Regions from separate parts of the Methylocystis bryophila genome, predicted to be linked through region 2. Evidence: predicted binding sites of a transcription regulator. Region 2 holds the regulator's gene; the other holds the start of a gene.

Evidence for each region. The regulator PhoB, encoded in region 2, activates phosphate uptake and scavenging genes when phosphate is short. The targets are predictions, from matches to a motif close to TGTCATNNANCTGTCAT.
Region 1: QMG80_RS20915 (pyruvate kinase) is a predicted target of PhoB. The motif match lies at 3,795-3,811, and genes of this name have one in related genera.

The regions. Positions count from the first base shown of each region.
Region 1 is NZ_AP027149.1:4,527,477-4,532,423, forward strand. Features, by position in the region: gene QMG80_RS20905 (DUF3047 domain-containing protein) at 1-619, opposite strand, end outside; gene QMG80_RS20910 (metallophosphoesterase family protein) at 862-2,127, shown strand; gene QMG80_RS20915 (pyruvate kinase) at 2,257-3,729, opposite strand; gene glpK (glycerol kinase GlpK) at 3,877-4,947, opposite strand, start outside.
Region 2 is NZ_AP027149.1:4,338,377-4,343,323, forward strand. Features, by position in the region: gene QMG80_RS20095 (RNA pyrophosphohydrolase) at 1-242, shown strand, start outside; gene mnmA (tRNA 2-thiouridine(34) synthase MnmA) at 289-1,521, opposite strand; gene QMG80_RS20105 (GcrA family cell cycle regulator) at 1,919-2,446, shown strand; gene phoB (phosphate regulon transcriptional regulator PhoB) at 2,808-3,554, opposite strand; gene phoU (phosphate signaling complex protein PhoU) at 3,585-4,292, opposite strand; gene pstB (phosphate ABC transporter ATP-binding protein PstB) at 4,355-4,947, opposite strand, start outside.

The DNA.
Region 1 (4,947 bases), 190 kb from region 2:
CGCCGACGTCGCCATGCGCGGCAAGGCTCGCAAGGCCGGAGGCCGCGTCGCCCTTCCACAGCAAGGCGACGCCCATGATCTTCACCTCTTGCTTCCGATACTCCTCCTCCGGAGTCCAAAGCTTTCCATCCGCGTCGGAAAATTGCGCGGCGGCGCGGGCGATCTCGAGCGGGCCGTCGTGGGCGGCCGTCATCGTGCCCGTGTCCACGCCGGGGCTCCAGATCGGCCGAAGCCCGCGCGTGCGGGCGTGAAAGACGAGACCGGGAGCAAACCAGAGATCGAGCGGGCGCGCGATCCACATGCGCCCCGTGAGCAGAAAGGTGATCTGCTGACCCTTCACCGCCTGCATGTCGATATCGAGCCAGGGCAAATCGGCGCCATTGATCTCGAAGAGGCGGTAGGCCGCGAGCTCAGGCGACTGGGCTCGCGCGACGAGATCCGTGACGCTTTTCCTGAAGTCCTCGGGCGGCCGACCGCTTGGCTCGGCGGCAAAGGCGTTGGAAGCGTCGCGCGCAAATGGCAGCGCCGCGCCGAGGAGGGCGGTCTGGCGCAAGACGCCGCGCCGGGTGAGTCCCTTATGCGCCGAACCTTTCGCAGACCCCAGACAGCGAAGACACATTGGTTTCTTCCCTCTTCCGCCAGCGAGAAAGGCGCAGGCTCCGCGGATTTCGCGGGAAGCGCTCGCGCCAAAGATCTAGCCAGGAACTTCGGGCGCGGCTTGGGCGCGGGCCACGATTTCGGTGGGGCAATTTGCCCGAGGGCCTGTGAGTCCCGCATCGTCGAGACACTTTGTCGAGACACTTGGCGAAGCCGCCGTTCCCTCGCATAACAGCGAAACGGTTCCGTCTCAGGAGACGCGGCATGATCTTTCCTCACCTGCGCCGCGCGGCGCTCAGCATTTTCCTGGCCGCGCTGGTCGCCGGCTCGATTCTCTCGATCGCCCGCGCTTGGGCTGGCGACGCCTATGCATGGACGCAGTTCGTCGCCGAAGGCGTCGAGGCGCGCGCCGTCACCGAGCAGGCGGAATGTCCTAAGGCCACGATCGACGGGCGGGTCACCCCGATGACCCTGCGCGCGGGCCCAAGCGAGGCCTTTCCGCTGCGAGTCTGCGCCATCGCGATCCCTCGCGACGCCAAGGAAGCCGCGATCGCGGAGCGCCCGCTTCCCCTTCCGGTTGCGCCCACGAACCGCCTGCTGATCATCGGCGATACGGGCTGCCGCCTGCGCGCCCTGGCGCTGCAGAGCTGCAATGTGATGGCGGATTGGCCCTTCCGCCTCATCGCCGACGACTCGGCCGAAACGCGGCCGGACCTCGTGCTCCATGTCGGCGACTTGATCTATCGCGAGCAAGCCTGTCCCCGAGCGAACAAGGGCTGCGCCGGCTCGCCGCATGGCGACAATTGGGAGACCTGGAAGGCCGACTTTTTCGATCCGGCCCGCGCGCTGCTCGAGACCGCGCCCTTCGTCTTCGTGCGCGGCAATCACGAGGACTGCAACCGCAATCACGAAGGCTGGCGACGCTTCGTGAGCGCTTATCCCTATGAGGCGAGCGCGGCCTGCAACATTCAGGAGGCGCCCTATCGGGTCGATCTGGGCGGCGTGACTCTCGCCGTGCTCGACGTCACGCGCGCCGAGGACCGCGCCGTCGACTGGACGCTCGCGCCACTCTTCAAGCAGCAGTTCGCGGCGCTCGCCGACATCAAGGGCCCGTTGTGGATCGCGATGCACAAGCCGATCTACGGCTCCATTCGCGTGAAGGACGGGATCAGCATCGGCGACAACAAGACGCTCGTCGAAGCGGCGCGGGGCGCTCTCGCGCCCAATATCGAGGCCGTGCTCGCAGGCCATCTGCATCTCTTCGAAGCCCTGAGCTTCACGCAGGACCTTCCCGCGCAAATCATTGCGGGGTCAGGCGGCGACATGCTCGACTCCATGCCTTTGAAGCTCGCGGGGCTCACGCTTGGCGACGCGACGGTGGAGACCGGCCGTGGCGTCGCGGGCGTCTATGGCTTCGCGCTCTTGGAGCGCGGCGACGGCGACTGGCGCCTGACCGAATATGACACGCATGGGAAGGCGCTGGTCCGTTGCGCCCTGCGCGGACGCAAGCTCGCCTGCGAAGGCGAGTGAGGAGCCCCCGAGCTTCTTAAAGCGCGCCCCATCGCGTGGAATCACGCGATCGAAAAGGACTCTCTTCAAATCAGAGACTAAGAGCATGTCCTTATCGGAAAACCGCTTCGCACTTTTCCGGGACATGCTCTAGCCCCAGGCGGAGAGCCGCGCGAAGCGCGCAAATTTCTTGATGTGGTGGCGATCCATGCGGGTCAAGATGTCGCGCAGGAGGGCGACGGCGTCGACGACATGCGGCCCCTTGTTCAGCATCACGCAGTCGGCGCGCTGCGCCATGGCCGCGTCGGTCGTCTCGGCCCGGCTGAACACGCCCTCCTTGACATATTGATCCAGCACCTGCGTCGCCCAGATCACGGGCGCATGCGCGGCCTCGCAGAGCCAGAGCAGCTCTTCCTGAATTTCCGACAGACGTGCGAAACCGAGCTCCACGGCGAGATCGCCTCTGGCGATCATGACCGCGGTCGGATGGCGCTTCGCGGATTGGATGATGAGTTGCGGGAGATTGCGCACGGCGAGCGGCGTTTCAATCTTCAAGATGAGCGGCTGCGGCGGCGCGTCGCCGCGGCGGCTCGCCAGATGATCCTGGAGCAATTCGACGTCCGAGACCCGCTGCACGAAGGAATAGCCGACGAGATCGGCATGTTGCGCGACGAAGTCGAGATCGACGATGTCCTTGGGCGTCAGCGGCGAGAGATCGAGCTCGGTCGAGGGAAAGTTCAAGCCTTTCTCGAGCTTCAGCCGCACGCCCTTGAGCCGGGCGGAGAAAATCGCGAGCTCCGCCGCGCCCTCGCTTCTCGCGACGACTTTCGCGCCAATCTTGCCGTCATCGATCCAGACCTCCGCGCCCGGCTCGAGAAGATTTACGATCTCGGGAAAGCTCGGCTCGATCGCGATGGCGCCATTGGGCTCCGCATCGAGATTTTGCAGGAGCTTCAGGCGATCTCCCTTATGCGCCCGATATTTTTTGGCGCATCTCAGCTTCTCGACCCGGCATTTCGGCCCGGCGACATCCATCAGCACGCGGCAGCCGACGCCGAGCTCTTGTTCGGCGGCCCTGACATTGGCGATCATCGTCGCCCAGGCCGTCGCATCGTCATGGGCGCAATTGATGCGGGCGCAATCCATGCCCGCGGCGACAAGCCGCTTGACGAGGGAAGGGTCGGTCGCCGCTTCGCTGGGCAGCGTCGCCATGATGCGCGTATGCGGACCGGGGCGCGGCGGACCGAAGATCACGTCGCATTGGGCGAGAAGCGCGTCGTGGCCTGCGGCCATGGCTTGCGCCGACGGATAGGGCGCGTGAGGGCCTCCGCACAGGCGCTTGAGCGTCGCGATCAGCGCATCGAGCGCGTTCCGCGTGCGCGCCTCGCTTCGCCCGAGCGAGGAAAGGCCATAAGACGCCAGGCGCGATTGCAGCGCCGCAAGATCATGTTGGCGCAGGATCAGATAGTCCGCGAGATTGGCGGCGGCCTCGCCGCTCGCCTCCCAGGCCGCGAGCAAGCCCGGACTGCGCCGCTCGATGTCCTCGCGAAGCGCCGTCGTCTCTGCGAGAAGGCGCTGAAGGTCGTCGTCGTCGTCGCGTGCTGGGCTCTGGCGGTGGGACATTCGCTTTGGGGCCTGCTGGGGGGGGGCGAGAAAAACGGGGTGCGAGACGACTCTTCTGGTCTGTTGTGACAGTCGTGTAACAGGGCTTCCCGCCGAGCGGGATTTCCGCCCCAATTTTCGATCGGGGTGGCGTCGCTTTCGTGCAGGTCAACTCTCCCAGCCGAGCGAGCGTTCGACGGCTTTCTCCCAACCCTGGAACAGCCGGGCGCGCTCCGCCTCGCCCATGCCGGGGCTCCAACGTTTGGCGCAACGCCAATGCGCGGCGATGTCCGCCTCGCTTTTCCAGAAGCCGACAGCAAGACCCGCGGCGTAGGCGGCGCCCAGGGCCGTCGTCTCAATACTCTTGGGCCGCGCCAGCGGCGCGTTCAGAATGTCGGCTTGAAACTGCATCAAGAGATCGTTCTCGGTCATGCCGCCGTCGACGCGCAGCTCGAGCAGCGGCGCGCCGGCGTCCTCCGCCATCGCTCGGGCGAGCTCCTGCGTTTGGAAAGCCGCAGCCTCGAGCGCGGCGCGCGCGATATGCGCCTTGGTTGAGAACAGCGTCAGGCCGGCGATCAAGCCGCGCGCGTCGGCTCGCCAGCGCGGCGCGTAGAGCCCCGAGAAGGCCGGCACGAAATAGACGCCGCCATTGTCCGGGACGCTCTTTGCCAAGGGCTCGATCTCCTCACTGCTTCGAATCAAGCCCAGATTGTCGCGCAGCCACTGCGTCAGCGCGCCGGCGATCGCGACGGAGCCCTCCAGCGCATAGACGGGCGGCGAGGAGCCGAGCTTATAGCCGAGCGTCGTGATGAGTCCGCGTTGCGAGGCCCGCGGCGACAGGCCTGTGTTCATCAGCAGGAAGCAGCCGGTGCCATAGGTGTTCTTCGCCTGCCCGGGCGCGAGGCAGGCTTGGCCGAGGAGCGCCGCCTGCTGGTCGCCGAGCGCGCCGGCGAGCGGGACGCCTTCGAGCGGCGCGGCGCAGGCGCCGTAAACCTCGCTCGAAGCGCAGATCTTCGGCAGGCAGGCGCGCGGAATGTCGAAGTAGCGCAGCAGCTCCTCGTCCCAATCCAGCGTTTCGAGACTCATGAGCAGCGTCCGCGACGCATTGGTCGCGTCGGTGAGATGTCGGCCGCCCGTGAAGTTCCAGATGAGCCAGGAGTCGACGGTCCCGAACAGGACCGAGCCGCGCTCCGCGCGCGCTCTCGCCTCGGGAACATTCTCGAACAGCCAAACGAGCTT
Region 2 (4,947 bases):
AGAAATGGTTCGCCCTAGGCTTCACCGGGCGCGAGGCCGAGATCGACATCCACCATCCCGCCAATGGCGCCCATAGGCCGGAATTCGACGATTGGCGCTGGGAGGACCCCGCCCGGCTGCCCGAGCTCATCGTGCCCTTCAAACGGCAGGTCTATGAACGGGTCGTAGCGGAGTTTGCGCCGGTCATCGCCTCGCGACGAGATCACGCTGCGCTCGAGCGCAAGCCCACACCAAAGCTTTAGAGCGCGATTGGCAGCGTTCTCGGTTTAGGGACCCCGTCTTCTGCATTCACGAGGAGAGCTCGCGCGCAGATTGGTCTTGCGCCGGCTGCGTCGCTTGGATGAATCCCCCGCCGAGCACGCGTGCGTCTGGCCCCCCATTCTCATAGAAGACGCAGGCCTGACCGGGAGAGACCCCATACTCGCCCACTTCGAAGGCGACGATCGCCTCCCCTGCTCCGCGCGGTAGGAGCCGGGCGGCGACCGGCGGGCGCGTCGAGCGCGCGCGCGCGAAAACTTCGAGCCCTTCGGGGGGGAGATCGGCGAAGGCTCCCGGCCCGATCCAGTTGACGTCGCGCAGGCTCGCCGCGCTGGTCTCCAAGGCCTCGTGCGGGCCGACGATCACCCTCGCGCGGGCGGCGTCGATCCGCACCACGAAGAGCGGCTCGCTCGCATTGGCGGACCTGGAAGAGCCCAGGCCCAGCCCGCGTCTTTGTCCGACCGTGTAGTTCACGACTCCGGCGTGGCGACCGAGCACGCGCCCGTCGATGTGGACGATCTCGCCGGGAATAATCGCCTGCGGCGCCAAGCGCTCGACCACTTGCGCGTAACGGCCGGAAGGCACGAAGCAGATATCCTGGCTGTCGGGCTTCTCGGCGACGCTCAGACCGTAACGGCGAGCGAGCGCGCGAACCTCGCTCTTGGCGAACTCGCCGAGCGGAAAGCGCAAGAGGCGTAGCTGTTCCTTGGTCGTCGCGAACAGGAAATAACTTTGGTCGCGCGAGGCTTCCTTGGCGCGATAAAGCGCGCGCTCGCCCCACGCGTCCATGCGCGCCGAGACGTAATGGCCTGTCGCGAGAGCGTCGGCGCCAAGGTCGCGCGCCGTCTCGAACAGATCCGCGAATTTGATGAATTGATTGCAGGCGACGCAGGGCACGGGCGTTTCGCCGCTGGCGTAGCTCGCCGCGAAGCCGTCGATGACCTTCTCCCGGAAACGGCGCTCGTAATCGAGGACATAATGCGGGACGCCGATACGCCCCGCGACATCGCGGGCGTCCCTGATGTCCTGACCGGCGCAGCAGGCGCCTTTGCGTTGGATCGCCGCGCCGTGATCGTAGAGCTGCAGCGTGACGCCGACGACGTCATAGCCCGCTTCCTTCAGCATCGCCGCGACGACGCTCGAATCCACGCCGCCGGACATGGCGACGACGACGCGCGTGTCGGCAGGACTCTTGCCGGCAACGAGCGGGAGCGGATCGCGCGCCGCGATGGCGTCATCCAGTGAGGCGATAGCTTCGTCCATTGAGGGTGCAGGGCGTTCAGAGGGATGAGGCGGACGCGCCGTCTCTTGCACAAATTAATGCACCATTGGGGGGCGCCTTGCAATTTGGGCGCGATCTGCGGTTCGGCCCAAGTTAGCTCGGCCGGTCTCGCGCCCGCCGCGCGCGAACTATGCGCTTTCGGTGACAATCCTCAGGAAAGACTGTGGGGAACGCGCCTTTCCCTTGCCTGTGACTCTTGCGCGTGATTCACTGCAAAGAGTAACGTCGTATCTGTCGTCGATGGCCTTCGGTCACTCGACGTCTTCTCTCGAGTTCGCGTGAATTGCCGCCGTCAGCCTGCCTGACTCGGCGAACTCTATTGGATTCTCAGATCGGCGTCGCAGCCGATAACGGCGCGACCGTCGAACGGAGGCCCATATGTCCTGGACGCAAGAACGGGTTGAACTGCTACGTAAGCTTTGGCTCGAAGGATTGAGCGCGGCTCAGGTGGCCGCGGAGCTTGGCGCCGGCGTGACGCGCAACGCCGTGATCGGAAAGATTCACCGACTCGGATTGGCGGAGCGGGGCAAGGCGGCGAGTGCGCCGCGCCCGCGCGCGCAGCGACCGGCGCGCGCCGCGCCCTGTGAGGCGCCGATCCGAAACGGCGGCGGCGCCACGATGGTGATCGGCAATCTCGCTCTCGCCGTGGCGCCCCGCCCCGTCGTCGCGACGGCGCTGCGACCGGATCAGGAGGTGGTGGTTCCCATCTCGATGCGCGTCACGCTGATGGAGCTGCGCGAGACGATGTGCCACTGGCCCCTCGGCGACCCGACGACGCCGGAGTTCCGCTTCTGCGGCTCGCGTTACGAGGATGGCGAAGGCCCTTATTGCCGCCAGCATGCGAGGATCGCTTATCAGCCTCACGCAGCGGATCGCCGTCGCCAGGCGGGGCGCTCTGGACGCTGAGCGCTTCTGGCTCTGAGGCCGCTGAAGCGAATTCCGCAAAAGCTGCCGGACTTTTGCGGTCGGAGTTCGCTTCAACTTTTCATTTCGGGCGATTGCTTGTCGCTCGAACGATTCCTTTCGAGCGAGAAAGGCGCGAGAGCGCACCCCAATCGCGCGCGATCACGCGATCGAAGAGGACGCGCTCCAGATTAAAAACTTGAAGCACGCCCTGACCGGAAAAACGCTTCGGGCATTTTCGTGAACGGCTCCGGAGCGCGATGCGAAAAACTGGAAAGCGGCTTTTCGCACAGATCGCGCTCTCAGCCTTTAGAATCGATCACCTTCTCTGCGTTCTGGCGATTGCTCTCGAACGCAGCGTGGTCTAACCGCGACCGAAAGTCTCATCGAAGGAATAGCCGGCGCCGCGCACCGTGCGGATCGGGTCCTTCTCGCGCGAGCGGATGAGCGCCTTGCGCAAACGTCCGACATGCACGTCGACGGTGCGCTCGTCGATCTCCGCCGACATGCCCCAGACGCTGTCGAGAAGCTGCGCGCGGGTGAACACCCGTCCTGGCTTCTCCATGAAATATTCGAGCAATCGGAACTCGGTTGGGCCGAGGTGGATCTCGCGCCCCCCCCTTTTGACGCGCCGCGTCTCGCGGTCGAGATCGATGTCGCCGGCGCTGAGTTTATTCGCGACGCGTTCGGGGCGGGCGCGGCGCAGCAGCGCGTGCACGCGCGCTTTCAGCTCCTCCATTGAGAAAGGCTTGACGACGTAATCATCGGCGCCGAGCGACAGACCGCGCACCCGCTCGCTTTCCTCGCCACGCGCCGTGAGCATGATCACCGGCATGTCGCGCGTTTCATCGCGCGCCCGCAGCCGCCGGCAAATCTCGAGACCCGAAACCCCCGGCAGCATCCAGTCGAGAATGACGAGATCCGGCGGTGACTCGGCAATGCGAAGCTCCGCTTCGTCCCCTCGATCCACATGCTCGACCAGGAAGCCTTCTGCTTCCATGTTGTAGACGAGGAGCAGAGCGAGCGACGATTCGTCCTCCACGATGAGAATGCGCGGCGCCCGGTCGCTAGCGTTCGTCTCGCGCTGAACGGGAGTGCGGGTTTCGTTCATGTCCTTGCCTTAGTTACTGAAAGCCCAGGCCTACGGTTTTTCCTCCGCTTGGCCAAAAGACCGGGTTTTTGGACGGTCGGTCGGCATGGGCGCGCCGGAGGCGAGATACACGACCGTCTCGGCGATGTTCGTGGTGTGGTCGCCAATCCGCTCCAGATTCTTGGAGCAGAACAGAAGATGAGTGCAGAAGGAGATGTTACGAGGGTCTTCCATCATGAAGGTGAGAAGGTCGCGAAACACCGAATCTTCCAAAGCGTCGAGATCGGCGTCATTCAACCACACGGCGCGAGCGCGCTCCGCGTCCCGCTGCGCATAAGCGTCCAGAACCTCTTTGAGCTGCAGGGCGGCGAGATCGTGCATCGACTTCAAGCCGATGATCGCGCGCAGCGTGCGCGCCTCGTCGACGAGCTCGGTCGCGCGTCGGGCGATGTTTTTGGCGAGATCGCCGACGCGCTCGAGATCCCCCGAGATGCGGATCGCGGCGATGCATTCGCGCAGATCGACCGCGAGTGGCTGGCGACGCGCGATCGTCAGGATCGCCGCCTCCTCGATCTCGCGCTGCAGGACGTCCAGCCGCTGGTCAGTGGCGACCACCTGCTGCGCCAATGCGACATCGAAGGTCGACAGCGCGTCCATTGCGTCGGAAAGCATCTTCTCGGCGATGCCGCCCATTTCTGAGATCTTGCGATCGAGCGCTTCGAGGTCTCGATCGTAGGCTCTGACGGTGTGTTCGCTCATTGCTCTTGTCCCTGAAGCGGCTGAGAACGCCGCAGATCAATTGCGTTTGGACTTGGACAATATTAACCGAACCGACCCGTGATGTAATCCTGCGTTCTCTTTTCCTTCGGACTCGTGAACACGGCGTCCGTTTCCGCGAACTCGACGAGCTCGCCCAGATACATGAAAGCCGTGAAGTCGGAGACGCGCACCGCCTGCTGCATGTTGTGCGTCACGATCGCAATCGTGTACTGCGACGCGAGATCGTCCATGAGCTCCTCGACCTTGGCGGTCGAGATCGGATCCAGCGCCGAGCAGGGCTCGTCGAACAGGATCACGTCGGGCTGAACGGCGACGCTGCGCGCGATGCACAGTCGCTGTTGCTGGCCGCCCGAGAGGCCGAGCCCGCTCGAGTGCAGCTTGTCTTTGACTTCATTCCAGAGCGCCGCGCCGCGCAGCGCTTGCTCGACGCGCCCGTCGAGGTCCGTTTTCGAGAGCTTCTCGTAGAGCCGGACGCCGAAAGCGACGTTCTCGTAGATCGTCATCGGAAACGGCGTCGGCTTTTGGAACACCATGCCGACGCGCGACCTCAGCAGATTCACATCGACTCGAGGATCGAGAATGTTCTCCCCGTCGAGCAGCACCTCGCCCTCGGCGCGCTGATGGGGATAAAGAT